3 regions of the Cobetia sp. 29-18-1 genome follow, and region 2 is predicted to be linked to each of the others. Evidence: predicted binding sites of a transcription regulator. Region 2 holds the regulator's gene; each other region holds the start of a gene.
The links. Region 2 encodes PhoB, which activates phosphate uptake and scavenging genes when phosphate is short. Its sites were predicted from a motif close to TGTCATANNNNTGTCANA; they were not measured.
Positions count from the first base shown of each region.

Region 1 (10,498 bases), on a different contig from region 2:
CCATGGCATTGAGCATCACGTCCAGCGTGATGGCACTCGGATTGGGCATGAACAGCCAGCTCAGCGCGGGGCCGAAGCCGGGCGTGCTGATGCTGTAACCGGCCAGCGCCAGCAACAGCACATAGAGCAGCGGCATCATCAGGTTATTGAGGCGCTCGAGCCCGGAAGAGATACCGGCGGCCACCACACTCATCGTCATCAGCATGAAGACGGTGTGGTTGAAGGTCATCGTGACCGGGTCTTCCAGGAAGGCACCGAAGGAAGCGCCGATCTCCGGCGGGCTCATGCCACTGAAGTCACCCTTCAGCGAATCGACCAGATACTCGATCGACCAGCCCGACACCACCGAATAGAACGACAGGATGAAGAACATGGTGATGGCGCCGAACAGCCCCAGCCAGCGCCAGTGCGGGGTGCGTCCGCCGCTGACGGCCAGATGGGCCAGCGCCTGCATCGGTCCGCGACGTCCGGCGCGCCCGATCATGATCTCGGCCATCATCACCGGCAGCCCCAGCAACAGCACGAAACCGATATACAGCAGCAGAAACGCGGAACCGCCGTTCTCGCCGGTCATGTAGGGGAAGCGCCAGATGTTGCCCAGCCCTACGGCGGCGCCGGTCACGGCCAGAATGAAGGCTCGGCGACTGCCCCAGCGTTCGGTGGTTTCGCTCATGTCTGCTCTCGTGGTCTCGGTACGGGGGAAGGATACGGGCCCCACTCAGGGGCCAAGGCCAGCAAGATAGCAGCCGTACCGGCCTCGGCCAATGCGACATGCGCGTGGCGACGCCCGCCTATCGAGGCGATAGATTGAATAACACGCGCCGAGGCCTCACATTCTAGGTATCCCCGCGGCAGCGGTGACGCCGTTTTCACGGCGCTATTGATGCGCAAGTTCTCCTTTACCGCTCACCGCTGCCGCCCACCCGAATGACGCGAGGTACATGATGTCGATCAATCCCCTGCTGGAACGCAACACCCTGCCCCCCTTCGACACCCTCAAGGCCGAGCATGTCGAGGACGCGATCAGTGAGCTGCTGGAGCACAACCAGCAGGAGATCGAACGCCTGATCGAGGCCACCCGCGATGACACGCGCTGGGACAACTTCGCCGCGCCGCTGGAAGCGCTGGGTGACCGCCTGAGCCAGGCCTGGTCGCCGGTCTCGCACCTCAACTCGACCATGAACTCGCCCAAGCTGCGCGAGGCCTATCAGGCCTGTCTCGCCAAGCTGTCGGCCTACTCCACCTGGGTGGGTCAGAACAGCGACCTGGCCGCGGCCTATCAGCGCCTCGCGGACAGCGATGAGTTCGCAAGCCTCGATGAAGCCCAGCAGAAGGCGATCACCAACAGCCTGCGCGACTTCCGTCTCGCCGGTGTCGACCTGCCGCAAGATAAGAAGCAGCGCTACGGCGAGATCCAGGCGCGCCTGTCCGAACTCTCCAACACCTTCTCCAACCATGTGCTGGATGCCACCCAGGCCTGGCACAAGGATGTCGGCGAAGAGGCGCTGGCGGGCGTACCGGAAAGCGGCCTTGAAGCGCTCAAGGCCAATGCCGAAGCCAAGGGGCTGGAAGGCTATCGCATCACCCTGGACTTCCCGAGCTTCTTCCCGGTGCTCAGCTATGCCGACAACCGCGAGCTGCGTGAGGAGGTCTACACCGCCTTCGTCACGCGCGCCTCGGAGAAGGGCCCCAACGCCGGTGAGTTCGACAACGGCCCGGTGATCGAGGAGATTCTGGCCCTGCGTCAGGAACTGGCCGCGCTGATCGGCTTCGATGACTACGCCTCGCTGTCGCTGGCGACCAAGATGGCCGACTCGCCGGCGCAGGTCATCGCCTTCCTGGATGACCTCGCCACCCGCGCCGTGCCGCAGGCGCGTGAAGAGTTCAACGAGCTGGCGGCCTACGCCACCGAGAGCCTAGGCATCGACGACCTGCAGCCGTGGGATGTCGGCTATGCCAGCGAGAAGCTGCGCGAGTCGCGCTACGCGATCAATCAGGAACAGCTGCGTCCCTACTTCCCGGCGCCGCAGGCCATCGACGGGCTGTTCGAGGTCGTCAACCGCCTCTACGGCATCACCTTCAAGCAGCGTGACGTGCCGGTATGGCACGAGGACGTCAGCTACTACGAGGTGGTCGAGAATGACACCCCGATCGCCGGCTTCTATCTCGACCTCTACGCGCGTGAAGGCAAGCGGGGCGGTGCCTGGATGGATGAGTGCCGCGTCCGTCGTCGCCGCGAGGATGGCAGCCTGCAGTTGCCGGTCGCCTACCTGACCTGCAACTTCACCCGCCCGGTGGGCGATCGCCCGGCGCTGCTGACCCACGATGAAGTGGTCACGCTGTTCCACGAATTCGGGCACGGTCTGCATCACATGCTGACCCGCCAGGAAGTCGCCGAAGTCTCCGGCATCAACGGCGTGGCCTGGGACGCCGTCGAGCTGCCCAGCCAGTTCATGGAGAACTTCTGCTACGAGCGTGAAGGGCTGGATCTGATCGCACGTCACGTCGACACCGGCGAGCGCCTGCCCGATGACATGCTCGAGCGCCTGCAGGCAGCCCGCAACTTCCAGGCGGCGATGACCATGGTCCGCCAGCTGGAGTTCTCGCTGTTCGACTTCCGCCTGCATCATGAGCTCGACAAGCCGTCGGCCAGCGATGTCCAGGCGCTGCTCGACGAGGTGCGCAGCAAGGTCGCCGTGGTGCCGGCGGTCGAGTTCAACCGCTTCCAGAATGGCTTCAGCCATATCTTCGCCGGCGGATACGCCGCGGGTTACTACAGCTACAAGTGGGCCGAGGTGCTGTCGGCTGACGCCTTCAGTGCCTTCGAGGAAAGCGCGGTCTTCGATACCGCCACTGGCCAGCGCTTCCGTGACGAGGTACTGGCTCGTGGTGGCTCGCGTGATGCTGCCGAGCTGTTCCGCGCCTTCCGTGGCCGTGACCCGCAGGTCGATGCCCTGCTGCGTCACTCCGGCATCGGTGCCCAGGCGGCCTGATCTCGCCCTGTCTCGGGATGGCGCAAGCCTGACCACGAGCTGCTGACCATGCGCCCCTGACCTTTACCGGTCGGGGGCGTATCATATGGCGCATCATCCGCCCGAGGCGGGATTGCCAGACCTACCCTGACCCTGACTGGAGGCACCATGTCTACCATCAAGCGCTTCATCGCCGGTGCCGTCTGCCCGCGCTGCGGAGCAATGGACCGCCTGCGTACCTGGGAGCAGAACGAGACCCGCTACCGTGACTGCGTGTCCTGCGACTTCTTCGAACAGCAAGCCATCGAGGAACCGCCGACCCTCGCCGAGATTTCCACGCGCGTGAGCGACCCCCGCGAGACGCCGGCGAGCGATGAGGTTCAGCCGGTGCGCATTCTGGACCCCGGCAAGCTGCACTGACATCTGCTGTAGCGCTGCGACATGAAAAAGCCCCGCCAATTGGCGGGGCTTTTTCATGTCATCTCGGCAGGTGGCTCAATTGACCACAGACCAGTCGACCGCAGATCTGTCGACCATCGTTCAGTCGACCACACATCAGTCAACTACACCGCAGGCGACGCGCGAGCCGCCACCGCCCAGCTTGGGCGTATCGGTGTAGTTGTCACCGCCGGAGTGGATCATCAGCGCATGGCCGCTGAGATCACTTTCATTGAGGCGCGGTGCCAGCACCGGCAGCGAGATCTTGCCATCGGCATCGACGCTCAATGCCGGAAGGTCACCGAGGTGGCCATCACCGTAGGGGCCCTGGTGGGTACCGGTCTCTTCTGGATCGAAGTGGCTACCTGCCGCGGCGGCGGCGACGGTCTCGCCATCCTTCTCGGCCGGTTCGCAGCTGGCATTGGCATGCAGGTGGAAGCCGTGGATGCCGCTCTCGAGCCCCTCGATCTTCGGCGTCAGCAGCAGACCATCATCGGTATCCTCGGCCATGACACTGCCGACGGACTCACCGACGCCATCACTGCTGACGCGATGCATTTCCACCTCGGTGGCGGCCTGGGCGACGCCGCCGAACAACCAGGCGCCGAGCGCCAGCGTCGCGGCGGTCTTGAGGGGCTTTCTGGACGAGGTCGTAAAGGATGCCGTGTGCTGTGTCTCGTGATTCATGAGCAATCTCTCCATCACTGAGGCCGGCGTCACTGCCGACGCCTTGAGTGGCTTGCGGGCCGCTGTCACAAGCGGCTACCCGTCAGACCTCAGGGCGAGCGACGTCACATTCAATGCCGCTCTTCCAATTACTTGTCGCGCACACCCGGCGCGCGTGACTCAACGAGAAGAGATACCCAGATTTTCCAGCACCTTGAGACACGGCTCGGCCTGATTGAGGGTATAGAAGTGCAGGCCCGGCGCGCCGCCATCCAGCAGACGCTGACTCATGCGCGAGATCACCTCGGTGCCGAAGGCCTGGAGGCTCTCGCTGTCATCGCCATAGCTCTCGAGCTGCCGGCGAAGCCAGCGCGGGATGTCCGCCCCGCAGGAATCGGAGAAACGCGCCAGCCGGGTGTAGTTGGTGATCGGCATGATCCCCGGGATGATCGGCTGCTGAATACCGGCGGCACGCGCGCGCTCCACGAAGTGGAAGTAGGCATCGGCATTGAAGAAGTACTGGGTGATGGCGATATCGGCGCCGGCCTGCATCTTGCGCGCGAAGTTCTCGAGATCGCTGTGGTAGTTGTCGGCCTGCGGATGGCACTCCGGATAGGCTGCCACCGCGATCTCGAAGTGATCGCCAGTCTCCTCGCGCACGAACTCGACCAGCTCATTGGCGTAACGCAGCTCGCTGCGCGAGCCCATCCCGGAGGGCAGGTCCCCGCGCAACGCCACCAGTCGCTTGACGCCCTGCTCACGATATTGCGCCAGGATCTCACGCAGCTCACCGCGGTCGCTGCCGACACACGACAGGTGCGGCGCGGTGCAGATGCCGCTGGCGCTGACCGACTGCACGGTGTTGAAGGTGCGCTCACGCGTGGAGCCACCCGCGCCATAGGTGACGGAGAAGAATTCCGGCTCCAGCGCCGCCAGCTGATCGCGAACCCCCTTGAGCTTTTCACGTCCGGCCTCGGTATTCGGCGGGAAGAATTCGAAGCTGATCCCTGACGGATGTTCGATTGCACTCATGGGGCGGCCCTCGTGGTCGTCGTGTCCGGCATTGATGTCGTTATCGCCGCACACTTCGCGGTGCGCGTGCAGCAATACACGTCCGGCGCGTCACGCCACCGCCCCTGTACTGCATATCGAGCATTCTGACCGCCGCCGCCGACCCCGGCCAATGAAAGGTTTTCGCCTCAACTTCAATACCATTCATATAAGAAAATGCGTGTTTATAACCATTGCTGACAGTGGCGTCCTGCCCCTTAGTCCTGTCCCTCAGTCCTGCCCCTCACCAGCCGCGCAACCACGCGATGCGCAGCCGGATCAAGGAAAGACGCAATGCGCGACATTCATGGGATGACGCTGACAGGGGCCACACGGCATGATGAGCCAAAAGGACAATGATGCTTCACAAGGAACCGTGATGGACCACATCGATCTGCAGCAACCGCTCTGGATGCTGATCACCTTCGTCGCCCTCGGCGCCCTCTGTGCACGCCGCCTGGCGATCGACCCGCGCCCCATCGCCACCTTACTGATCTATGTGATCGCGCCGCTGACCTTCTTCCGCGGGCTGGTGCTCGGCGAGCCATCGCTGAGTGATCTGGGCCTGACGCTGGGACTGTTCTCGCTGGCCAGCAGCATCTGCCTGCTGGTGCGCCCGCTGGCCGCGAAGTTCTTCCCGCCGCAGGAAGCCGCCCTGCTCGCCTTCTCCTCCGGCACTGGCAATACCGGCTACTTCGGCCTGCCGGTCGCGATGCTGTTGCTGCCGCCGGAAGGCGTGACCCAGTACCTGTTCTGCCTGCTCGGCATCACGCTGTATGAGTTCACGCTGGGCTTCTACGTCAGTGCGCGCGGGCAGTTCTCGATGCGCCAGAGCCTGGTCAAGATCGTGCGTCTGCCGCTGATCTACGCCTTTCTGGCCGCCCTGCTGGTGGGGACGCTGGGGCTCGAGGTACCGGGGGCGGTGATGGAGGGACTCGACTACTTCAAGTACAGCTACACGGTGCTGGGCATGATGATCATCGGCATGACGCTGGGCGGGGTCAGCCTGCGCGAGATCGACCCGCGCTTCATTCTGGCCGCGACCGGTCTGCGCTTCGTGATGTGGCCGCTGCTGAGTCTGGGCAGCGTGATGCTGCTGGGCAGCCTGTTCGCCCTCGACCCGGTGCTGGCGCAGGTGTTGCTGCTGCTGGGCGTGGTGCCGATGGCCGCCAATGTGGTCGTGCTGGCCATCGAGCTGAATATCCAGCCGGCCAAGGGCGCGATCGCGGTGATGCTGACCACCCTGGCGGCGCCGCTGATCATCCCGCTGTATTTGTCATGGATGCTGGCGATCAGCGGCCTGGGGTGAGGCTCAGGCGCCCGCCATCTCGGGCGTGACGGCGTCGGGCGTCGCGGCCGGCGCCTGACGCGGCATCAGATGGCGCGGCGCCGTCTCGAGGATCTGACCCTGCCAGTCAATCAGGTGCAGCGCGCCTTCGGCATCTTCCGCCAGCGCGGTGCAGTGCTCGACCCAGTCGCCGTCGTTGCAGTAGAGCACGCCTTCCTCGACCCGGAAGCCCGCCTGGTGGATATGCCCCCCGACATAGCCATCCAGCCCTTCGAGACGCGCCTGGCGCATGGCGGCTTCCTCGAACTGGGCCACATAGCGCTGGGCGGTGCCGCTACGACGCTTGAGCGCGCTGGCCAGCGACCAGTACGGCAGCCCGAACATGCCACGCGCGCGGTTGCACCAGCGATTGAGCGACAGGATGAAGCCGTGCATGCCATCGCCCAGCTTGAGCAGCCACGGCGCGATACGCACATGGGTGTCGAATTCATCGCCGTGGGAGACCAGCAGGCGACGACCGCTGCCGGTGGTATGGATCGCGCGCCGCTCGATGCTCACGTTGTGCAGTTTCAGGCCACACAGGCGACGGAAGGCGGCATCATGATTGCCGGGAATGTAGATGACCTCACAGCCACTGCGCGCCAGACGCAGCACCCGCGCCACCAGCGCCTGCTGGTCCTTGTCGAGCACCGCACGCTTGCGCATCGCCAGCAGGTCGACGATATCGCCGACCAGATACAGGCGTTCAGGGCGCACGCGACGCAGCAGCTTCGCAAGCAGCGCCGCCTGGCAGTCCGAGGTTCCCAGGTGCACATCGGAGATGAACAGCGTGCGAACCTGACCGAGAGCGTCGGGAGCAGGCGGCATTTCATCACGGGGAGCCGATTGCGGAGCGGTCATGTCAGTCACCTCTGGGTTGCCAGGCGGAATCGACAGGCGAGGCCCAGATGGCCCCTGTCGTTGCCCAGCAAGACTGAGGGGAAGCGATGACATACCCGTAACAGCGACATGAAAAAGCGATGACAGCCATTGCCATCAATCACTTGCAGCATGAATGAGGGGAAGATCGCGGGCTTTCTCACGCCTGGGGGTCGTTGGCGCCCGCCATGGCCCGCCGCCGAGCGCGCTTCTGACGATACATGCGGTCATCCGCGATATGGATCAGGTCATCGACATCCACATCGCCCTGCAATACCGGGTCGTGGGTGACGCGCCCGATACTGACCTCGACCGGGAAGGGAATTTGCTGCTCCAGGCGTTGCTCCTGAAGATGGCGCATCAGCTGGGTCGTCGCCTGCTGGCTGGCCATATCACAGGCTCCGGGCATCACGACCAGGAATTCATCGCCGCCCAGGCGGCATGCCAGACCATCTTCACCGGCCGCCTGGGCGACACTCCGGGCCACCAGCTGGATCAGGCGATCCCCCTCGGCGTGCCCGAAGCTGTCGTTGACGTGCTTCAGGCGATCGACATCCACGAACAGGATCGACATGCATTGCCGGGTGCTCGTGCTCTCGGCCAGCATCCGCTCGAGAAAATCAAAGCCGAAACGGCGATTGGGCAGCCCCGTCAGCAGATCATGATTGGCGCGGTATTCCAGCTCGTTCTGCTGAGTGAGCAACCGCTGATTCATGTCGTGCAATTCGAGATTGCGCGCCTCCAGCGTGCGCTGCAGCCGGATGGTGCGATGGAAGGTCGAGGCTCGGGCATGCGCCAGTGCCGGCGCGATGAAGAGGGTCCCCAGGATGTAGGCACCGCCAGCGCCGGCCAATGTCGTCAACGACAAGGGACTCAGCCACACATAGATGGGCACATAACACAGTATCAGCGGCAGGCTGCTGGCCAGCTGGTAGCGCCAGCCCCACACCAGCCAGGCGGGCATGGCGATCAGCATGCAGGTCGAGAAACTCAGGTTCCACAGCGTCAGCGTCAGTGCATCCGGAATCAGCGCGGCACCGAAGCAGAAGAACAGGTTGGCGGGTATCGCCCCGGCCAGCAGGATCTTGTCCGAATGCACGCCGCCGCGGCGCAGCTGGAGGATGCACAGCAGGCAGCAGAGGAAGATGATCAGCCGCCCCACCCACAACGCCTGCCAGGCAGACGGCACCTGGAAATAGTCAAACAGCAGGAAGCAGGCGAAGCACGCCATGGCGAACATGATGAAGGTATTGTTGATTCGCGTGCGATAGTGCTGCGCTTCGATATCCGAACCGTCCCTGCCCGGCAATATCAGATGTTCATGAAGCAGCATGTTCCATCCTCGACACTCGGTAGCATCAACCAATGTTACACCGCGCGCAGAGCACACCTCACTGGAATAAAGAGTTGATCAGTAAACGCAAGATTACCGACTGCCTGATAGAACAATGTGCTGTGTCATCAGGCCGGGCAGGCGAAGCAAGGGCAAAGACGCGTCGCAACACGAATGTGCCGGCAACACGAATGTGCCGGCAACACGAACGAAAGCGCCCTGCTGTCGTCATCCATCTCGGTGGCGACAGCAGGGCGCTGAAGGTAAAGCCAAGGCAATGCCAGGTCACGGCCAGGTCACGGCCAGGTCACGGCCAGGTCACGGCCAGGTCATGGCCTGAGCGTCATGACATCTTCTGGCGTACCCCGGCCGGCACATAGATGCGTGCAGAGGCGGCATCTCCCAGCCAGTACCCCGAGAAGACGCCATAAAGCCCTGTCGCCATCAGCCCGCCGATGAACAGCGTGAAGTGGGTGATGTCGCCCAGCGGCAGGAAGCTGATGATCAGCGTCACCGCCGAGGAGACCAGCAGCGCCTTGACCGCCGCGACGTTGACGCCCTTCTCGAAGAAGTACTCGCCTTCCGCGCTGTCGGTGAACAGCGCCTTGGTGTTGATGCCGCCCTTGTTGACCAGATAGTGGTCAAACAGGATCACGCCATACACCGGGCCGATGGCTGCGGCGAGGATGCCCACGGTGTACTGGATGATCTCCGGGTTGTTGAACAGATTCCACGGCGTGATGAAGATGGAGCCGACGGCGGCGAGCATGCCGCCCATGCGCCAGCTGATGCGGGACGGTGCCACATTGGAGAAGTCGAACGCCGGTGACACGAAGTTGGCCACGATGTTGATGCCGATGGTCGCCAGCACCAGGGTCAGGATGCCCAGCGCTGCCGCGACGCCATTGTCGATGCGGGCGACGGTCTCCATCGGGTCATGCAGCATCTCGCCGAAGATGGGCTGCGTGCCGGACACCACCACCACGGTGATGACGGCAAACAGCAGGAAGTTGACCGGCAGGCCCCAGAAATTGCCGCGCTTCACATCCCCAGGGGTAGCGCAGTAGCGCGAGAAGTCCCCGAAGTTGAGCGTCGGCCCCGCGAAGTAGCCCGCCACCAGCGCCGCGGCGATCACCATCTGCCACAGGGCGTCGCTGCCCGAGAGCGTCTTGCTGCCCAGCGTGAAGCTGATGTTGTCCCAGCCGGCCTGCCAGACGATCCAGCCCGCCAGCGCGAACATCACCACATAGACGGCTGGCCCGGCGAAATCGATGAAGCGACGCACCGCATTCATGCCCCACCAGAACACCAGCGCCTGCAGTACCCACATGAACAGGAAGCAGTACCAGCCCAGCTGCGAGAGCCCGAACAGCTGGGTCTCGGTCAGCCCTTCCAGCGACGGCACGTAGCGCAGCAGCACCAGCATCAAGGCATGCGCCGCCAGATACGTCTGGATGCCGTACCACACCACCGCGATCAGCCCGCGGATGATCGCCGGAATGTTGGCACCATAGATGCCGAAGGACTGCCGGCAGACCACCGGGAAGGGCACCCCCGTCTGCTGGCTGGGCCGCGAGATCAGATTGGCGAACACCTGCACCACCAGAATGCCGACCAGCATCGAGACCAGAATCTGCCAGCTGGCCAGCCCCAGGGTGAACAGACTGGCGGCAAAGACGTAGCCACCGACGCTGTGCACATCGGACATCCAGAACGAGAAGATGTTGTACCAGTTCCAGTTCTGCTCGCAGGGGGCGAGGTCCTCATTGATGAGCCGCTTGCTCGCGTTGCTCAGATCAGGGGGAGTCTGGGGTGTCATTGTTGTCTCCAGAG
Region 1 covers NZ_JARWKS010000026.1:12,486-22,983, forward strand. Annotated here, with positions in the region: gene QD208_RS16060 (sodium-dependent transporter) at 1-673, opposite strand, end outside; gene prlC (oligopeptidase A) at 945-2,993, shown strand; gene QD208_RS16070 (YheV family putative zinc ribbon protein) at 3,141-3,392, shown strand; gene sodC (superoxide dismutase [Cu-Zn] SodC) at 3,528-4,097, opposite strand; gene metF (methylenetetrahydrofolate reductase [NAD(P)H]) at 4,257-5,108, opposite strand; gene QD208_RS16085 (AEC family transporter) at 5,506-6,435, shown strand; gene QD208_RS16090 (UDP-2,3-diacylglucosamine diphosphatase) at 6,439-7,314, opposite strand; gene QD208_RS16095 (GGDEF domain-containing protein) at 7,493-8,665, opposite strand; gene QD208_RS16100 (NCS1 family nucleobase:cation symporter-1) at 9,009-10,484, opposite strand.
Region 1: a site for PhoB is predicted at 7,422-7,439, ahead of QD208_RS16090 (UDP-2,3-diacylglucosamine diphosphatase). Genes of this name have one in related genera too.

Region 2 (10,498 bases):
CTTGGTCACTGCATCCTTCAACGACTTGCCGGGTTTGAAGGCAACGGTCTTGCTGGCCGGGATGGTCAGCGGCTTGCCTGTCTGAGGGTTCTTGCCGGTACGCGCCGCACGCTGGCGCACGGTGAATGACCCGAAGCCGATCAGTGAGACGTCATTGCCTTTGGCCACGGTATGAGTGATCTCGTCGAGAATCACGTTCAGTACCTGACTGGCCTTGTCCTTGGATAGATCCGCACGCTCGGCGATGGCCGCAGCGAGTTCTGGCTTGCGCATGAAAAGCCCTCCTGGTTTGGCATTCTGCACGGGCGGCCAAGCCGCCGTTTCCATTGTTGTTCTTGCACTTGCTAGCGGTGGCGTATGGCGGCGACGCAATCCGCTCCCGGCAAGCTTTGCCGTATCAAACCTGTCGATGACAGCATTCTGTCAGACTCCGCCCGCTGAGCAGCATGTCTGACGGAGCATTCACTATCGTGCCTGACCGCGCTGGCAGCAAGGGATTTACGACCATCGATCATGGCATCGCCTAGCCTAGCAACGGCGGCGCCTGCCGCGCTAGCTCGACTTTCCTGCGAACGGCGGCGCCTGTCAACGCATATCCAATCAAGCGTTCGTTCATATCCAGTGCACGCGCTTCGAGGTCATCGCCTTCACCGGTGATTTCCCAGCGCGCCACGGCCGAACGCGGCGGATAGGCCACCACCGGCAAGACCGGTGTCTTGACCAGCACCGGCCACGCCTTCCAGTCGAGCACGCTCGGCTCGCCACACAGGTTGGCCGCCAGGGTGCGCGCGGCCATCTGCAGCGGCTGGACATACATGGCATTGACGCCCTCGACACTGGCGCAATCGCCCAGCGCCCAGATATGCGGCTGTGAGGTGGCCAGGTGGCGGTCGACACGGATGCCATCACCGCCGGCGCTCAGACCCGCGGCCTGCGCCAGACGAATGCGCGGCGCCAGCCCGGTGGCCAGCAGAACCACGGAGCCCGTCAGGCGACGACCGCTCTGCAGGCGCACCTCGACCGGCGCGGCCTGGCGTTCGGCCTCCTCGCCTGAGTTTGCGGCGATGGTCTCGACCATCTCGCCCTGGCGACGCGTCACACCGAGCCCATCCAGCGCCGCGCCCAGACGCTGCCCCAGCGCTTGCGGCAGCAGTCCATCCAGCGGAGTTTCCTCTGGCGCGACCAGCGTGACGCGGTGGCCGGCGGCCGTCAGATCATTGGCGTATTCACAGCCGACCAGTCCGGCACCGACAATCACCACGTGCCCGCCTTCCCCACGCTCGCGGGCCTTCGCCAGCGTCGCGCAGAAGGCCGCATAGTCGTCAAGGTCATTGATGCTCTGCACGCGTGAGGCCACTTCTGCGGCGACGGGGAAGGGACGACGCGGCGCGGCGCCGAGTGCCAGCACCAGCTCGTCATAGGCCAGACACTCCTCGCCCAGCCATAGCTGGCGGGCATCACCGTCGATGGCGGTGACGCGTTGATGGATACGCAGCTCGGCATTCAGCTCGTCCACCAGCGCCACCGGCGCCTGACGCGACAGGTCGGTGGCCGACATCTTCTTGGCGAAGGCGGTGGACAGCATGGGCTTGGCGTAATCGTGGCCGCTGTCCTGGCTGATGAGAATCAGCCGGCTGTCCTTGTCACGCGCACGCAGCGCGCGCGCCAGACCAATGCCCGCCATGCCGGTACCAATGATGACAAGGGTGCGAGGGTCGCGCATGGCACCATCTCCTGAGATCGATCCGAGGGAAGCGCTGATGAAAGAGCGCCAGCAGCGTCCGTCATGAACGCCGATGAATGCGCCCAGCATACCAGCCCGCCAGCAGTGCAGGCATGCCTGAGCGGGAGGCCTGGCCGCCCGGCCATGCTAGACTCGCCATTTCGTCATCCTGACAGGGAATTCACCGTGGTCCGATGCCCAGCAGGCGAGCCTCATCGCGCAGCGCTCACGCCACAGACCTCCACCTGTGAGGCGCCTCATTCGTCAACCGAGCCCCTGTGCCAGCCTGCGCCTCGCTGGCCTTTGCCCACGCGCGCCGCACCCGCTGCTTCGGCGGCGGTGCGCCGTCATTGGCAGCCGGCTGCCGCGCTGCAAGGTGTCATGCCGGCCGGCTGGTGGGCGTGGCTCTCCTCGACGGACTCGCTGACCCAGCGTCTTGCCAGCGCCATGCAGCAGCAGGATGAACGCGATGGCCAGCCAATCCAGGGCCTGCGCGTGCGCCTGCTGCTGCAGGACACCGGCCCCGCGCGGCTGGATGAGGCACGCCTGCTGGGCATCGGCCCACGCCGGCATGTCTGGCGGCGCGAAGTGGCGCTCTGTCATGGCGATACGCCATGGGTGATCGCACGCTCGCTGGCGGCGCTGGACCTGGCCCACGGTCATCGCCTCTCGACGCTGGGCGAGCGCTCGCTGGGCCATTGGCTGTTTCGCCAGCCCGACCTGACCCGCAGCGCCATCGATGTCAGCCGCGCCCCGCTGGTGCTTTCGAGCCCCAGGCCGCTGGCCCGCACCACCAGCCTGTGGATGCGCCGCTCGATGTTCTCGCATGGTCGCTTCAAGGTGCTGGTGCAGGAGGGCTTCACGCCGGCCTTCCAGCACGCGCTGCAGCTGGCCTGAGCCTTGCGCCCGACTGGCCTCGTTTCCCTCTCTTCCCTTGCCCACTACCACCCGCCCAGGAGCCCCGATGACCGCGTCATCCACTTCCGCCGCTTCGCGTCCTTCCAGACTGGCCGACTACCTCGCCCTGACACGGCTGGACCGCCCCATCGGCACCTGGCTGCTGATGTGGCCGACCCTGTGGGCACTGTGGCTGGCGGCAGATGGCATTCCCGAGCGCACGACCCTGCTGATCTTCATCGCCGGGGTCTATCTGATGCGCGCCGCCGGCTGCGTCATCAACGACTACGCCGACCGCCATTGGGACAAGCATGTCGAGCGCACGCGTGACCGGCCGCTGACCTCGGGTCGCATTTCGGAGCGCGAGGCGCTGACGCTGTTCGGGGGGCTGGTCGCGGCCGCCTTCGTGCTGGTGTGCTTCACCAACCTGACCACGGTGCTGCTGTCGATCGTCGCCGTACTGCTGGCGGCCAGCTATCCGTTCATGAAGCGCTTCCATCATCTGCCCCAGGTGGTGCTGGGCGCCGCCTTCGGCTGGGCGATTCCGATGGCCTTCGCCGCGACGCTGGAGGAGGTACCGACCTACGGCTGGTGGCTGTTCGCGGCCAACCTGATGTGGACGGTGGCCTACGACACCGCCTACGCGATGGTCGATCGCAATGACGACCTCAAGGTAGGCATCAAGTCCACCGCCGTGCTGTTCGGGCGTGCCGACAAGCTGATGATCGGCCTGTTGCAGCTGGGCATGCTGGTGATGTTGATCGGCATCGGCCTGCACCTGGCGCTGGGCATCTTCTACTGGCTGGGGCTGGCTGCCGCCGCCGTCACCTTCGTCTGGCAGCAACGTCTGATCCGTGAGCGTGAGCGTGCGCCCTGCTTCCAGGCGTTCCTCAACAATCATTGGACGGGGCTGCTGATCTTCGCCGGTATCGCCCTTGCGACCTGGCCGATGAGCTGACTCCTGCATAAACATTAGTATTATTTAAATTAAAGCGACCCCTGCCCTCTGTTGCTTCCCAGCCCACGGATCATGCCTGCCTGCCGCGCCTCCAAGGTGGCTGGCAGGCTTGCGTGCAAGCTGCCATGCTGGCAGTTGTCATCTCGTTGTCATATAAGCGGGTTGTAATCGTCATCGACTTGTCATTCTGGCGCGTGCGCCGACTGCTGCATGGGATCTAGCGATGAGCTCCAAGACCGTACTGATTGTCGACGATGAATCCTCGATTCGCGAGATGATCGCCGTTGCCCTCGAAATGGCGGATTACCGCGTGCTGGAGGCAGACAATGCCCAGGACGCCCACGCCATCGTCGTCGATGAAAAGCCCGATCTGCTGTTGCTGGACTGGATGATGCCGGGCACCAGTGGCCTGGAGCTCGCGCGGCGTCTCAAGCGTGACGAGACCACCTCGGAGCTGCCGATCATCCTGTTGACCGCCAAGGGCGAGGAAGACAACAAGATTCAAGGCCTGGAAGCCGGTGCCGACGACTACATCACCAAGCCCTTCTCGCCGCGCGAGCTGGTCGCCCGTCTCAAGGCCGTGCTGCGTCGCACCACTCCCAAGGGAGTCGAGGAGGCGGTGGAAGTCGAAGGCCTGATGCTCGACCCGGCCAGCCACCGCGTCACCGCCCACGGCAACTCGCTGGATGTCGGCCCGACCGAATATCGCCTGCTGCAGTTCTTCATGACGCATCAGGAGCGTGCCTACACGCGCAGCCAGCTGCTCGATCAGGTATGGGGCGGCAACGTCTATGTCGAGGAGCGCACCGTGGACGTGCACATCCGTCGCCTGCGCAAGGCGCTGGGCACAGGCCATCAGCATCTGATCCAGACCGTCCGCGGCACCGGTTACCGCTTCAGCGCTCAGGCCTGAGGGATTCATGCGCTATTGGACCAACGAGCTATGGCGCCTCGGCTACCTTGCCGGTGGCTTCGGCCTTATCGGTGGCCTGCTGGGCCATCTGGGCTGGGGCCTGGCGCTGGGCCTTTCGCTGTATCTGTTCGTCCATCTCAAGCACTTGAAGAGCCTCTACACCTGGCTGATCACCAATCCCCATGAAGAGCCGCCGCCCGGCGATGGCGTCTGGGGAGACCTGCTCGATCGTCTCTACCGCTACCAGAAGGGCCAGCGTCAGGCTCAGGAGCGACTGCGCAGCATCCTCAACCGTATCCAGGAATCCTCCGAGGCCATGCGCGACGGCCTGGTGATGCTGGACAACCACGGTGACATGGAATGGTGGAACAGCGCTGCCGAGCAGCTGGTCGGTCTCAAGGCCAGCCACGACCGTGGCCAGCACATCACCAATTATCTGCGTGACCCCGTCTTCATCGACTACTTCAATCGGCTGGCCTACCGCGAGCCGCTGACGCTCCAGTCGCCGCTGTCTGACAACCTGACGCTGCAGATCTCCATCACCCTGTTCGGTGACAACGAGCGTCTGGTCATGCTGCGTGACGTCACCCGCCTCTATCGTCTGGAAGAGATGCGCCGCGACTTCGTGGCCAATGTCTCCCATGAGCTGCGCACGCCGCTGACGGTGCTGGCCGGCTATCTCGAGACCTACTCCGATTACGCCGATGACCTGCCACCTCGCTGGCAGCGTGGACTGGGCCAGATGCAGAGCCAGACCGACCGCATGCAGCACCTGGTCGAGGACCTGCTGACCCTGTCACGCCTGGAAACCGACGAACTGTCCGACAACGGTCGCTGCATCGACATGAGCGCCCTGCTCGGCCATATCCGCGACGACGCCGAAGGCCTGTCCCAGGGGCGCCACACCTTCTCCATCGAGGCCGATGCCAGCCTGTCACTGCGCGGTGAGGAGCAGGAACTGCGCAGCGCGATCTCGAATCTGGTCTTCAATGCGGTGCGCTACACCCCCGAAGACTGCCATATCACCCTGCGCTGGAAGGCGGATGACCCGGGCCTGCTGGTCGAGGTGGAAGATGATGGGGATGGCATCGACCCGGTGCACCTGCCGCGCCTGACCGAGCGCTTCTACCGCATCGACAAGGGCCGCAGCACCGCCACGGGAGGCACCGGCCTCGGGCTTGCCATCGTCAAGCATGTGCTGATTCGCCATCAGGGCCATCTGGAGATCGACAGCCACCCCGGCGAGGGTGCGCGCTTCCGCTGTCACTTCCCCGACGAGCGCGCCTGTCAGGCAAGCGCTCCCCAGGCCAGCAGTGCGCTAGCCCAGTGATGGGCTGACTCAGTGATGATCTGACCCGGACGCCAGCCCAACGCAGAACGCCCCGCAGCCACCTCGAAAGGAGGCGACTGCGGGGCGTTTCGTTTGGTCAATCAGACGACGCTGCGGCTATTTCAGCGACAGGCTGTCTCAACGACGCGGTGCCGGCAACTGACGGTAGTGGCTCTGCCACATCAGTACCGCCCCGGCGACGGCGCCCGGGATGAACAGCAGATTGGCCAGCGGCACCAGCGTCATGACGAACACCGCGGCGCCGAAGGTCAGTGAGGGCCACCAGCGCGCCTTGAGGCGCTGCTTCATGTCACCGAAGCTGACCTGATGGTTGTCCATCGGGTAGTCGAGGTACTGGATCGACATGCTCCAGGCCGAGAACAGTCCCCACAACAGCGGCGAGAGCAGGTTCAGGCCCGGGATGAAGCCGATGATGAACAGCGCGATCATGCGCGGGATGAAGTAGCCCAGCTTGGCCATTTCACGTCCCAGCGAATCGACGCCGATCTTCATCAGGCCGCGGTCATCATCGATCAGGGTGCCATCCAGACGATGCTCGACCTTCTCGGCCAGAATGCCGTAGAAGGGCGCGGCGATCAGGTTGGTCACCAGGCTGAAGGTGAAGAACACCACCAGCAACAGACTCACCACCAGCACCGGCCAGATCAACCAGCTGAGCCACTCCAGCCACGCCGGTACCTTGAGCATCCAGTAATCGATCCAGCCACCGAACTGGTTGAACAACACCCACAGCGTGATGCTGTAGAGCACCAGGTTGATCGCCAGCGGTACGAATACGAAGCGGCGCAGCCCGGGGGTATAGACCATGCGGGTCCCGCGGACCAGCGCCGATACGGCATCAATCATGCGACGTCCTCGTCATCTCAAAAGAACCGGCCAGCCAGCGGGCTGGCCGGAGCCACACCCTAGCACTCCCGCCTGCGCGGCGCAGCTGTCGGCCGCCTGACACCGTTCGCGCTCCCACGACGCAATCGCCCCGCGGCCTGCCGGTGGGCAGGTGCGGGGCGAAAGAGGCGCCACAGGGGCAGAGAAGCGCGTCAGCTCACTTCTTGTCCAGGTCCTGCGGCTTCAGGTCATGGGTATCGGTGTGACGCACGTCCACGCCCTTGACCAGGAAGATGACGTACTCGGCCAGGTTGTCGGCGTGGTCACCGATGCGCTCCAGCGCACGCAGAATCCACATCACGTTGAGCACCGGCGTGATCTGGCGCGCGTCTTCCATCATGAAGGTCATCAGCGAGCGCATCGCGCTCTGATATTCCAGATCCACCGAGGCATCTTCACGCAGCACCTTGAGGGCAAGGTCGGTATCGAAGCGCGCGAAGGCCGTCAGGGAGTCACGCACCATGCTGCGCACGTGCTGGCTGAGGTGACGCACCTCGACCATGCCGCGCGGGCTCTGGCCATTCTCGACCAGCGAGATGGCATTGCGTGCGATCTTGCTCGATTCATCACCGATACGTTCGAGATCGGAGGTGGCGCGGATGACGGCCAGCACCAGGCGCAGGTCGGAGGCCGCCGGCTGACGGCGGGCCAACACCCGGGTGCACTCGTCATCGATCTTGAGCTGCATGTCGTTGACAGCCTTGTCGTTGTCGCGCACCCGCGTGGCGGTTTCACTGTCGCCTTCCAGCAATGCCGTGACGGCATCCTGCAGCTGCTTCTCTACCAGTCCGCCCATGGCCAGCAGGTGTGTCTTCAGTGCATCCAGCTCGTGATTGAACTGCTCTGAGATATGCTTGCCGTGCGAATCGCTGGTGATATCCATTTCCCTCTCCCGGAAAGTCGCCCACCGAGTCAGGGGGCGTGACATGAATGACGTGACAAGTATGGCCCACTACTGACTGACACAGCGGGCTCCCCCTCAGCATGCCGACACTTGATTGCAGTTATGTTTCACCCATGGCGCAAAGGCGGTATCTGGCCGCCATCGTCAGCAATATCAGGGCGAAAAGGCTAACTGGCTGCACGTTCGCGCATGAGCGCGCTAACCGAAACGCCCCGTGATGTAGTCTTCCGTCTGGCGGCGCCGCGGGTTGGTGAACAGCTGATCCGTCGGGGCGAATTCCACCAGGCGGCCCTCATGCAGGAAGGCGGTATCGTCTGACACCCGCGCGGCCTGCTGCATGTTGTGCGTGACGATGATCAGCGTCAGACGCGAGCGCAGCGAACGGATCAGCTCCTCGATCTTGAGCGTCGAGATGGGGTCCAGCGCCGAGGCCGGCTCATCCAGCAGCAGCACCTCCGGCTCGACCGCCAGCGTCCGCGCGATCACCAGCCGCTGTTGCTGGCCACCCGAGAGCCCCAGCGCGCTGTCGTGCAGGCGATCCTTCACCTCTTCCCAGAGCGCCGCGGAGCGCAGACAGGATTCGACCTTGTCATCGAGGTGGCGCTTGTCATTCTCGCCGACCAGCCGCAGCCCGAAGGCCACGTTCTCGTAGACCGACATCGGAAAGGGATTGGGCGTCTGGAAGACCATGCCGATCCGGCGGCGCAGCATCGGCACGTCCACACCGCGCGCATGAATGTCCTCGCCCTCGAGCAGCACCTTGCCGGAAAGACGTGACTGTTCGTCGAGATCGGTCATGCGATTGAAGGTACGCAACAGACTCGACTTGCCGCAGCCGGAAGGGCCGATGAAGGCCGTCACGCGCTTGCGTGTGATCTGCAGGCTGACATCCTCCAGTGCGCGGCGCGTCTGGTTCTCCTTGCCGACACGTGCCTGATAATCGAGGCTCAGGTGGCGGGTTTCCAGGCAGATATCCTCAGCCGGCCGCGCAGGCGTCTCCTGAAGAAACAACTGTGGCTTGGGCTGTTCAGAGTCACGCCTCATTCGGTGGCTCCCTTGTAACGTTGTGCCAGCATGTGACGCAGGCGAATGGCACTCAGATTGAGGCATAGAATCACGACCACCAGCACCAGCGCGGTCGCGTAGACCAGCGGCCGACTGCTGAAGGCATCGCTGCTCTGGAAGGCCAGATCATAGACCTGATGCCCCAGATGCATGAATTTGCGGTCCAGATGCAGCCACGGGAAGCTGTCATCCAGCGGCAGGTCCGGGGCCAGCTTGACCACTCCGACCAGCATCAGCGGCGCGACTTCACCCGCCGCACGCGCCACGGCCAGAATCAGCCCCGTCATCAGCGCCGGCGAGGCCGCCGGGATCACCACGCGCTTGAGCGTTTCCAGGCGTGTCGCCCCCAGCGCCAGCGCGCCTTCGCGCAGACGACGCGGCACGCGCGCCAGCCCCTCTTCCGTGGCGACGATCACCACCGGCAAGGTCAGCAGGGCCAGCGTCAGCGAGGCCCACAGAATGCCGCCGGTCCCGAAGGTCGGCGTCGGCAGCCGCTCGGAATAGAACAGCTCATCGATTCCGGCGCCCAGTCCATAGACGAAGAAACCGAGGCCGAATACGCCATAGACGATGGAGGGCACCCCGGCCAGGTTGCGCAGCGCGATGCGCGTCAGGCGCGTCAGGCGTCCCTGATGGGCCACCTCGTGCAGATAAAGTGCCGCCATCACGCCGAAGGGCATCACCATGATCGACATCAGTACCACCATCAGCACGGTGCCGAAGATGGCGGGCCAGACGCCACCGAAGCCCTCGGTAGGCGCGCCGGCCACGAAGTCACGGAAGCGCTTGAAGGTCATCATCAGCCGGCCGCTGAAGCCCATCGCATTGGGCCGCCAGGCATTGCGGATATCATCGAGCGCGATGCGGCCTTCGTAGCCGCCATTGCCGCCCAGCAGCAACTGACCGCCCGCCAGGGCGTCACGCAGGGCACTCAGTTGACCTTCACGCTCGATGAAGGCGCTGCGCACCTCTTCCAACTCCTCCTGCATCTGCTGCTCGAGCTCAGCGTCCTCATGTGTCTGCGCCGCGTCACCGTCAGCAGTGGCACTGCGCCGGGATGCCAGAGACTGCTGCAGCGCCTGATAGCGACTGCTCAAGGCTTCACTGTCCAGGCGCAGTGCCTGCAGCTGGCGGCGCTCGCTCTCGATCATCTTCAGGCGGGCAAACAGTGGCTCGGCGTCCTCGGACAAGGGCCGGCCAGGCCCGTCGCCGACATCGGGCGTGTGGTCCATCTCCCCCGTCATCGGGTCACTCAGCGCCCGTGGCATGCCGTAGAGAGTGCGGCCGTCGCGCATTTCCAGCATCAGCGCCTGGCTGGGGAAGGTCATCCTGTCGAGCAGCGTATCCGGCAGCCACTGCCAGCTGGCCGCGGCCCCGTCACGTGAGGATGTCTGCAGCAACCACCATTGCTGGCGAGCGTCATCCCCCTCGCCCGAGGCGACACGGCGCATCTCCTCGTGCATCAGCTCGCCGAGCAGATGGCGATTGTCGGCCGCCGGCTCACCGCGCGTGGTGGTCAGCGCCGTGGGACTCTGGCCCGGCTGCGCCGTCAGCTCCACCTCGACCAACCGTGAGGGCCAGAAGTGACTGAAGGAGCCCACCACCAGCAGGCTGAGCAGGCCCAGCACCAGCACCAGCGAGACACTGACCGCCATGGCATTCAGCCAGCCCCACGGGCCGCCGTCGCGCCAGTAGCGCTGCAGGCGCCCGACCAGCGGCTCGCGCGGGCGCAGCAATGAGGAGCTGGCGCGATTGGTGTCAGGGTGACTCATCCCCAGCTCCCCTGATTGGGTGGCGTGAAG
Region 2 covers NZ_JARWKS010000009.1:17,167-27,664, forward strand. Annotated here, with positions in the region: gene QD208_RS08775 (HU family DNA-binding protein) at 1-273, opposite strand, end outside; gene QD208_RS08780 (FAD-dependent oxidoreductase) at 524-1,723, opposite strand; gene QD208_RS08785 (chorismate lyase) at 2,063-2,620, shown strand; gene ubiA (4-hydroxybenzoate octaprenyltransferase) at 2,688-3,578, shown strand; gene phoB (phosphate regulon transcriptional regulator PhoB) at 3,802-4,491, shown strand; gene phoR (phosphate regulon sensor histidine kinase PhoR) at 4,499-5,821, shown strand; gene cysZ (sulfate transporter CysZ) at 5,960-6,688, opposite strand; gene phoU (phosphate signaling complex protein PhoU) at 6,885-7,610, opposite strand; gene pstB (phosphate ABC transporter ATP-binding protein PstB) at 7,830-8,675, opposite strand; gene pstA (phosphate ABC transporter permease PstA) at 8,672-10,468, opposite strand; gene QD208_RS08825 (ABC transporter permease subunit) at 10,465-10,498, opposite strand, start outside.

Region 3 (10,498 bases), on a different contig from region 2:
GCCGCCTGCAGTTGCACATGCTGGAGGGGCTCAACCGCCTCGCCATGGGCTGGATCGGCACCAACAACCTGTGGATTCGCCATGTGCTGCGCCCGCGCTGGGACATCCACGTACCGCAGTCGCTGCGTGATGGGTCTGCCCGGCGCCGCTGGTGGCTGGTGATCGCCAATCATCGCAGCTGGACTGACATCTTCGTTCTCCAGTACGCCCTGCACCTTCGCACGCCGATGCCCAAGTTCTTCCTCAAGCAGGAGCTCATCTGGGTGCCGGTGATCGGCCTTGCCTGGTGGGCACTGGAGTTCCCGTTCATGCGCCGTTACAGCCAGCAGAAACTGGCCAGCAATCCGCGGCTCGCCGAGCGTGATCGTGAAGCGACGCGACGCATGTGCGAGCGCTCGCGACAGGCGCCGATGGCGATCTTCAACTTCGTGGAAGGCACTCGCTTCACGCCCGCCAAGCACAACCAGCAGCAGAGCCCTTTCCAGCATCTGCTCAAGCCGCGTGCCGGCGGCAGTGCCCAGGTGATCAACACGCTTGGCGATCGACTTTCCGGTATTCTGGATGCCACCCTCGATTACCGGCATGCCGATGCCAGTTTCTGGCAGTTCCTGTGCGGTCACGGGGGCGACATCACGCTCGTCATCACTCAGCGGCCGCTGGAGCCCTGGATGCTCGACGGCAACTATCATGCGGACGCCGCCTATCGCGAGCGCTTCCAGCAATGGCTCAATCAGGTCTGGAAGGACAAGGATGCCCGACTGTCACGTGCAGGGAATGACATTGATGAACACTGAATACGGCCTGAATGCCGCGGGCTTCACGGCACGAGCGCAGGCCGAACCTGACGTGAACCGTCCACTTCTGCAGCGTGTTGGCCTCGCGCTGCGCTGGCTGGCGCTGATCTGTCTCGGCCTGTGGCTGAGCGGCTGCGCGACCGGCAGCTACTCCGGCTCGCCGGCCGGCCAGTGGGTCACCATCCAGAAGGGCGATACCCTGGGGCAGATCGCACGCGATGCCGACATTCCCCTGCTGCGCCTCACGCGCTTCAATCCGGGGGTCAAGATTCGTGACCTCAAGGTCGGTCAGCGCATCCTAGTGCCCACCGCGCGTGAGCGAGCACCCTCCGGCGGCCCGTATCGCTATCAGCTGCGCCCCGGCGATACCTACTCCAAGGTCGGACGCTATTTCGGTGCCAGCCCGCAGCGCATTCAGGCCGCCAACCCCGGCAAGGACCCCAATGATCTCGATGTCGGCATGCTGATCTCGGTGCCGCTCAACGGTGGCCCGAGCCGCAGCGCCCCGGCCGCGCGCGCCAGCGGTGGCAGCCTGGTCGCTCGCCCGGACCCCGGCCCGCTGCAGAAGCCGGGTCAGTCATGGCGCTGGCCTGCCGCCGGCAGCGTGACGCGTGAATTCGGCACCAACGGCAATGGCCAGCTGGCGCCCATGCAGATTCGTACCGCCGCCAGCGGCATCGCCAGTGCACCGGCGCGGGGCGAAGTGCGCTTCGCCGACTCCATGCGCCAACTGGGCAACGTGGTCATCCTGCATCACTCCGGCAACCTGCAGAGCGTGCTGGCCCAGTGCGGCGAGATTCTGGTCAAGGTGGGTCAGCAGGTCACTCCGGGCACGCCGCTTTGTCGCGTCGCACGCGGCAACAACGGTCAGCATGAATTGCTGTTCGACGTGCGCCACGGCGGCAAGCCGATCGACCCGCGCGAGATTCTCGAGAAGCGCTGAACCAGCATTGCTTCACGGCACCAGCCGACATGGCACCACCTCCAATCCCCGCCAGATGACGACAGCGCCGGTGCCACGCCGGTGACTGTCGTCCTTGCTTGACGATTCATGAGACAACCCTCATACCTCTGAGTTGTGAGGGGTTGAGGGTGTGTCATCGCTTCGTCACCTGCTTGTTATGCCGCCGTCACTCCCTCTCTCGATAATGACCACAATAGTCATCTAGGGAGACGTCATGGAGCGCATTGCCTTCGTCAGTGAAACCTGGCATCCGGAGATCAATGGCGTGGCTCATACCTTGAGTCATCTGTGCGATCAACTCATCGCACGCGGCTGTGAGCTCCAACTCATTCGTCCCGCCACCCGAGATGGCAGCCTGGAACCGCGTGTCCAGCAGGAGCTTCAGGTACGCGGCTTCCGCCTGCCCGGATATGACACCGTGCAGGTAGGCGTGCCGGCACCGCAGCGCCTGATGCGCATGTGGCGCGAGCATCGCCCCTCCGTCGTCTACATCGCCACCGAAGGCCCGCTGGGCATCAGCGCACTGATGGTCGCCCGCCGTCTGGGCCTGCCGGTGGTCGCGGGCTTTCATACCAATTTCGATCAATACAGCACCCACTACCGGCTCAAGGCGCTACGCCCGCTGGTGCGGCGCGGCCTGCGCCGCTTCCACAACGCCGCCAACATGACGCTGGTACCGACACGCACCCAGGCAGACAGCCTGATGCAGCAAGGCTTCGAGCATGTTCAGGTGGTGGGACGCGGCCTGGATTGCGAGCGCTTCTCGCCCAGTCATCGCAGCGAAGCATTGCGCAAGTCATGGGGCGTCAGCTCACAGCAACCCGTCGCGCTGCACGTCGGGCGCCTGGCCGCCGAGAAGAACATCGAGCTGCTGATCCGCACCTACGAGGCCATGCTGGCCGTGCAACCGGACCTCGCCCTGGTGCTGGTGGGAGACGGCCCGCTGCGCGAACGCCTGGAACAGCGCCTGCCCGAGGCGATCTTCGCCGGCTTCCAGACCGGCGAGGCACTGGCCGCCCATTACGCCAGTGCCGACCTGTTCGTCTTCCCGTCACTGTCGGAGACCTTCGGCAATGTGGTTCTGGAAGCCATGGCCAGCGGACTGGCCGTGATCGCCTTCGATTACGCGGCGGCCGCCGAGGTGATCCGCGACGATCACCAGGGCTTGCTGGCGCCCTGCAGCCAGCCGGAACGCTTCATCGAACAGGCGGTGGAGGCCTGCCAGCGGCCGGCCCGCATCGCCAGACTGGGACGTGCCGCCCGCGTGCGCGTCGAACCATTGGGCTGGAGCCGCATCGCCGAGGGCTTTCTGACCTGCCTGCGTCACGCCGAGGAGAAGCCCGATGCACGATCGCAGCCTTCCCGTCTTTGAGCGACTGGACCTTCTGGAGTGGCGCCTGTGCCGCCAGGTCGCACGCCTGGCGCTGTTCCGGCCGATACTCACCCTGTTTCGTATCGTCTCGCGCCTGGGCGACTGGCCAGTATGGGCGCTGCTGACGCTGAGCCTGCCGCTGCACCATGCCATGGGCGGCTGGCTGTTTCTGGAATTCGGCCTGGCGGCCGGCGCCGGGGCCCTGCTCTACCGCGCGCTCAAGACACGGCTATGTCGGGAGCGCCCGTTCATCACCTTCAATACCATCAACTGCACCATGCCACCGCTGGACCGCTACAGCTTCCCCAGCGGCCATACCCTGCATGCTGCCCTCTTCGCCAGCCTGACCGCTCAGCAGCTGCCGGAGCTTGCCATCCTCGTCACGCCGCTGGCGCTGCTGATTGCGCTTTCCCGGGTAATCCTCGGCCTGCATTACGTCAGTGATGTGCTGGCCGGCGCGCTGCTGGGTCTGGGCCTTGCCGAGGTGGCCATCCTGACCTTCGAGGCGCTGCTGACGACCTGACGCTCACGAGGCATGCGTCAGCCCGGGGTCGGCGCGAATCGAGAGCCACTTGCCCAACCTGACGCGGCTCTGGCACTCTCGCCGCATGACGACTCCTTCTGCTGGCGATGATCTCTTCGCCGCCCTCACGACCTCTGATTCGACGTCCGCGGCTGATGGAGCTGCGCGCCAGACGGCGGCGGATGGCTCGGCCCTGGCAGCTCGCCCGCGCGAGCTGCCCGAGGGCTGGCTTACCCTCGCGCACGGCTGGTACCGCCACCCCCTGCATCCGCTGTATCTCAAGCCGCGCGCCCTGACGCCATTGCAGGCCGATCAGGCCCTCGTCACGCTGGAGGGCGATCTCGACTGGCAGCGCCCCAGCCTAAGCGTGCATGGCAAGACGCACCCGATCCCACGCCGTCAGGTGTGGATGGGCGATGTCGGCGCCCGCTATCGCTACTCCGGCAGCCTGTTCGAACCCAACCCCTGGCACATGACCGCCTGGCAGCTGGGCGAGCTGTCGCGACATGCCATCAATCACGAGCTGAGCCCGCAAAGCGATGACCTGGGACGCAGCGAGCCCGTGATCCCGGAGCATTTCAACAGCCTGCTGGCCAATCGCTACGCCGATGGTGCCGACCGCATGGGCTGGCACAGCGACAACGAGCCGGAACTGGGCACTCGCCCGATCGTGCTCGCCATCTCGCTGGGACGAGAACGCCCCCTGCGCTTCAAGGGCCATCCGCGCAGCCCCTATGCCGGCACGCCGGCGTTCAATCTGTGGCTGCCGCACGGCTCGCTGCTGGTGATGGGCCGTGGCTGTCAGGACCGCCTCCATCATGCGTTGCCGCCGCGCAAGCTGGAGGGGCTGCGCATCAGCCTGACCTACCGCCAGTTGCTGACGCCCTCGCGCTGAGGCCATCTTTCTTGTGCACTCTGCTTTCTCTCTTCTCGCTCTCCTCTTGCCCTCTTCCTGCCACTTCCTGCTCTAACGCCTTCTTTGTTGTCCCTTTTTGTTGTCGCTCCCTGCGTCACTGCGCCCCGGACTCAATCCGCCGACGGATAACGCGCGCGCAGGGTCTCCAGCATCGCCTGTACGGCCACCGACAGCTCATGGCGGCCGCGACGGATCACCCCGACCCGCTGCTGAATCTCGGGGCCTGTCAGCGGCAGGCACTGACAGCCCAGCGCACTCATCTGCGCCGCGCTCATCGCCGGCACCGCGCTGACGCCCAGACCTTCCGCCACCATGCGACCGCAGGTGACCAGCTGGTGAGTCTCGAAGGCGACATGCAGCGCCATGCCCGCATCCTCGAGGCGCTTCTCGAGCATGCGACGCACCCCCGAGGGCCGCTGCAGCGTGATGAAGTCTTCCTTGAGCAGTCGTGACCACTCGATGGAGGTCGGCGCCTCTGCCAGCAAGGCATGGCCGGGGGGAATGATCGCCACATAGCGGTCCTCGAACAGCAGCTCGAACACCAGGTCCTGCCGCACGCCGGGGTCGAAGCAGATCCCCAGCTCGACGCGGCCATCGGTGACCCGCTCGACCACCTCTTCGGCGATGACATCGTTCACTTCGATGGTGATCTCCGGATATTGGCGGCGAAAATCGGCCAGTACCCCGGGCAGCAGATTGCCAGCGAAGGTCGGCATCGCGGCCAGGGCCACGCGGCCGCGCCCGAGACTGAAGCGCTGGCGCATCTCATCCTCGGCATGCTCCCAGTCCGACAGCAGGCGCCTGGCCAGCGGGAAGAAGGCGCGCCCCTCCGGCGTCAGGCTGACCTGTCGGGTCGAGCGCTGAAACAGGCGCCCGCCCAGCGACTCCTCCAGATTCTTGACCGCCAACGACAGGGCCGGCTGCGAGAGATGTACCAGCGTGCCCGCCTCGGCGAAGGACAACGTGCGCGCCACGGCCACGAAGGCCTTCAGCTGTTTCAGAGTCATGTCGTGTCCTGTCCCGGGGTTGTTTCAAGAGATGTCACAAGAGATGTCACAAGAAGTGATGCGGCGCAGTTCGTCGTCTGTCGCTCGCAGAGCAGGCGCTCGCAGGGCATCTAGGCCATTGGTCATAGATGACAGCCACGAAGCTCTCACATGACTGACCGCTCAGTTCAGGCCATTCCGCCCCGCTACCGCGTCAACCCCGCCAGCATGGGGGTTTGGCGGGCTTTTTCCTCGCGAGCAGGCGCGATAAACAGCAGATCAATTCTTATCAAAAGCTGATCAATGGATAGAAAAAACAAACTTATTAAATATATACAGACTCAGGATTGTCGGCAATGATGAAGACATCCCGACAACAACAGCTTGGATACTCAAGGAGATTCGCATGGCAGGATTCAACAAGGTGGTGACCAGCTACGCGGAGGCCATGGCAGGCCTCGAAGATGGCATGACGGTAATCGCCGGTGGCTTCGGTCTGTGTGGTATCCCGGAGAACCTGATTGCAGAGATCAAGCGCCTCGGCGCCAAGGACCTCACCGTGGTATCCAACAACTGCGGCGTCGATGGCTTCGGGCTCGGCATCCTGCTGGAAGACCGTCAGATCAAGACCATGATCGCCTCCTACGTCGGCGAGAATGCGCTGTTCGAGAAGCAGCTGCTCGACGGCGATCTGGAAGTGATCCTCACTCCCCAGGGCACGCTGGCCGAGAAGATGCGTGCTGCCGGCGCCGGTATCCCCGCCTTCTTTACCGCCACCGGTTACGGCACACCGATCGGCGAAGGCAAGGAAGTGCGCGAGTTCGATGGCCGCCCCTACATTCTGGAAGAGTCCATCAAGGGCGACTTCGCCATCGTCAAGGCCTGGAAAGCGGACCGCTACGGCAACGTCGTCTACCGCCATACCGCGCGCAACTTCAACCCGCTGGCCGCCACCGCCGGCAAGATCACCGTGGTCGAAGTCGAAGAGCTGGTCGAGCCGGGGGAACTGGACCCCGCCGACATCCACACGCCCGGCATCTATGTGGATCGCGTCATCAAGGGCAACTTCGAGAAGCGCATCGAGAAACGCACCGTCCGCTCGCGTTGAGCCCAGGGCTCCGCCGGCATGAATCGCCGCCATCAGGGCGACAGGCCCCACGGCGAACTTTCTCGACCGCCTTCACGACACGGCACAGTGCCTCATGGTTGATGGCACCCAAGACAAGGAAACAATCATGGCTTTGACACGCGAACAGATGGCCCAGCGAGTGGCTCAGGAAATCCAGGACGGCTCCTACGTCAATCTGGGAATCGGCATCCCGACACTGGTGGCCAACTATATCCCCGACGGTATCGAGGTGATGCTGCAGTCCGAAAATGGCCTGCTCGGCATGGGTCGCTACCCCTATGAAGACGAAGTCGACGCCGACATGATCAACGCCGGCAAGGAAACCGTGACCGCCATCGATGGCGCCGCCATCTTCGATTCGGCCGAATCCTTCGCCATGATCCGTGGCGGCCACGTCGACCTCACGGTGCTCGGCGCCTTCGAGGTCGACGTGAACGGCAACATCGCCAGCTGGATGATCCCCAACAAGCTGGTCAAGGGCATGGGCGGCGCCATGGACCTGGTCGCCGGTGCCGAGAACATCATCTGCACCATGACCCACGCCTCCAAGCACGGCGAATCCAAGCTGCTCAGCCAGTGCGAACTGCCGCTGACCGGTGCCGGCTGCATCCGTCGCGTGCTGACGGACCTCGCCTTCCTCGAGATCAAGGATGGTGCCTTCCACCTGCTGGAGCGCGCGCCAGGCGTGAGCGTCGAGGAAATCGAGCGCCTGACCGCAGGCAAACTGGTCGTCCCCGAACACGTGCCGGAAATGCAGCTGGACGCCTGAGGCACCTTCTGCCCCCGGGCACTGGCCACCCTCGCGCCGCTTTTGACCTTCGAGCCACTTTTGACTCATGAAACAATTTCGCTCGAGGGTGGCAAAACACGGCCCCGGCATCCCACGGATTTTTGCCGACTCTTTTGAGGAAAATCTCTCATGATGTGATGGGCGCATCACATCCTCTCTCCGAGAGCCTTGATGGCTTCGACGCCATCCGCCGGCAGCGCTGCCATCGCTGCCGGCTTTTTTGTGTCCATCGCCCGCCATACGGGGCTTTGCGCCATTCAACCCCCTATACAAGCAAAGCCGCACTATGGTCTTTTACCTACAGGTGTCATCGCTCACACCAAGATAACGGGATAAAAAACAAGCGGACTCCTTGCCCTCGGTGTGGCGAAATTCTCAGCACTATTGGCACGGCTTTGCGGGCGAATTCTGCGCACGATTATTAGGCAAAAGGATAAGTTTTTGATATTTCATTTGACCTTACCGCCCGAGCAGCGCAGTATTGCTCTCGTTGGTTAGCAAGTCGAATATCGTCAGTCGTGATCGAAGCACTTCGGTACCTGGTGTATATCCTCCTTGTTTTACCCACGTTTATCGGGTAACTCCCGGCAATATCATCAGTAAGGAATTACGATCATGGCAACTGGCACAGTCAAGTGGTTCAACGACACCAAAGGTTTCGGCTTCATTTCTCCGGACGACAACGGTGACGACCTGTTCGCACACTTCTCCGAAATCCAGGCTGAAGGCTTCAAGTCTCTGCAAGACGGTCAGAAGGTCTCCTTCGACGTCACCCAGGGCAAGAAAGGCCTCCAGGCCGCTAACATCAAGCTGATCGACTAAGCTTTGATTTTAGCTGGAAGAGGCTAACCCCTCCTCCGACAGAAAAGCCCGCTTCGGCGGGCTTTTCTGCGTCTGGCGTTCGCGCACGCCGCGGGGTATCGCATCCCTCCGCATGCCCGAGTGCCAGACATGAAAAAAGGGACTGCCTGGGCAGTCCCTTTTTCGTTTCCCTTCCTTTTCGTATCTCTTCAAGGCGCTGCTACCCGCGACGGGTCGTCACGCCTCGCAGCGAGCCTGACTGTGGCTCACCTGACCACGGTGCGCTTACCCCCGATAGTAGCGCTGCTCGACGAACGGCATCTTCGTCACCGTCATCGGCAGACGCTTGCCACGCACATCGGCAAACACTTCGGTCTCGAGTGCGCTGTGAGCGATGCTCACGTAGCCCATCGCCACCGGCTTGCCATAGGTCGGCCCGAAGCTGCCGGAGGTCACCACACCGATACGATTGTCCTGGGCATCATAGAGCTCAGCCCCTTCGCGGATAGGCGCACGCCCCTGGGCAACCAGCCCCACCCGCTTGCGGGTGTGATCCTTGTTGGCGATCTGGGTCAGGATGACATCGGCCCCCGGGAAGCCGCCTTCACGCTCGCCGCCCTGACGACGCACCTTGCCCAACGCCCAGATCAGGCTGCCTTCCACCGGCGAGGTGGTGGTATCGAGATCGTGACCGTACAGGCACAGCCCCGCCTCGAGACGCAGCGAGTCCCGCGCGCCAAGACCGATGAACTCCACCTCCTCAATCGCCAGCAACAGACGCGCGAAACGCTCTGCGTCGGCATCGGGCACGGAGATCTCGAAGCCATCCTCGCCGGTATAGCCACTGCGGCTGACCCAACACTCGATGCCCTCGATGGTGACGTGGGCATGGTGCATGAAGGTCAGCTCGCAGGCCTCGGGCGACAGACGCTGCATCACCGCGTGAGCCATCGGCCCCTGCAGTGCGAGCAGTGCCCGATCATCCAGCACCTCAAGCTCGATATCCATCGGCAGGCCGACCCGCAGGTGCGCGATGTCCTGATCCTTGCAGGCAGCGTTCACCACCACGTAGAGGTGATCACCGCCATTGACGATCATCAAGTCATCCAGGATACCGCCAGTGTCGGAGGTCAGCAGGCCATAGCGCTGCATGCCCACCGGCAGGTCGATGATATCCGTCGGCACCAGGGCCTCCAGCGCCGCCTGCACATTCTCGCCACGCAGGATCAACTGCCCCATGTGCGAGACATCGAACAGCCCTGCCTTGGCGCGCGTGTGTTCATGCTCCTTCTTGACGCCAAGCGGGTACTGCACGGGCATGGAATAGCCGGCGAACTCGACCATCCTGGCCCCCTGCTCGACATGCAGGTCATGAAGGGCGGTCTGCTTGAGACCCGTCACTGCGGCGGAATCGGACATCGTCATTCTCCAGGTTGGCTTGCGATGACTCTCAGAGATGGCACCCGAACGGCACACGCTCTCTAGAGGCTTGTTGTCATGGGCACTGCTGTCAGGGCACCGCTGTCAGGAGCCCTGCCGGCATGGGCACTGCTCTCAAGAGCACTGCCGACTTGAACAGGGCACCCTGCGCCTGCACCGCCCAGATCAGGTGACCCGAGCGATGCAGAAGGCAGTCAGTGGCACGGTAGGGCCAGGCGAGTCATCAGCGTCGTTCAGCGATCTTCGCCAGCCAGCACTTCCTTGCCATCAAAATAATCACGCGTCAGCTTGAAGACCACCGGCGACAGCAGCGCCAGACCGATCAGGTTCGGAATCGCCATCAGCGCATTGAAGGTGTCCGCCATCAGCCAGATCAGGTCGAGCTTGGCCATCGCGCCCAGCGGAATCGCGATCACGAACACGATGCGATACAGCATGATGGCACGCGTACCGAACAGGTACTGGAAGCACTTCTCACCATAGAAGGACCAGCCAAGAATGGTGGTGAAGGCGAAGACCGCCAGCGCGATGGCCACCAGGTGGTTGCCCACGCCCGGCAGCGCCTGATCGAAGGACATCGAGGTCAGGGCCGCGCCGGTTTCCCCGGAAGACCACAGGCCGGAAGTGATGATCGCCAGCGCCGTGATGGTGCAGATGATGATGGTGTCGATGAAGGTCCCCAGCATCGCGACCAGCCCCTGACGGACCGGGTTCTTGGTCTGCGCCGCCGCGTGGGCGATGGGCGCACTGCCCAGGCCCGCTTCATTGGAGAAGATACCGCGC
Region 3 covers NZ_JARWKS010000018.1:53,477-63,974, reverse strand. Annotated here, with positions in the region: gene QD208_RS13910 (acyltransferase) at 1-794, shown strand, start outside; gene QD208_RS13905 (LysM peptidoglycan-binding domain-containing protein) at 784-1,737, shown strand; gene QD208_RS13900 (glycosyltransferase family 1 protein) at 1,973-3,130, shown strand; gene QD208_RS13895 (phosphatase PAP2 family protein) at 3,102-3,653, shown strand; gene QD208_RS13890 (alpha-ketoglutarate-dependent dioxygenase AlkB) at 3,739-4,548, shown strand; gene QD208_RS13885 (LysR family transcriptional regulator) at 4,680-5,576, opposite strand; gene QD208_RS13880 (CoA transferase subunit A) at 5,962-6,663, shown strand; gene QD208_RS13875 (3-oxoacid CoA-transferase subunit B) at 6,791-7,453, shown strand; gene QD208_RS13870 (cold-shock protein) at 8,090-8,296, shown strand; gene gcvT (glycine cleavage system aminomethyltransferase GcvT) at 8,561-9,676, opposite strand; gene QD208_RS13860 (sodium:alanine symporter family protein) at 9,949-10,498, opposite strand, start outside.
Region 3: a site for PhoB is predicted at 1,890-1,907, ahead of QD208_RS13900 (glycosyltransferase family 1 protein). Genes of this name have one in related genera too.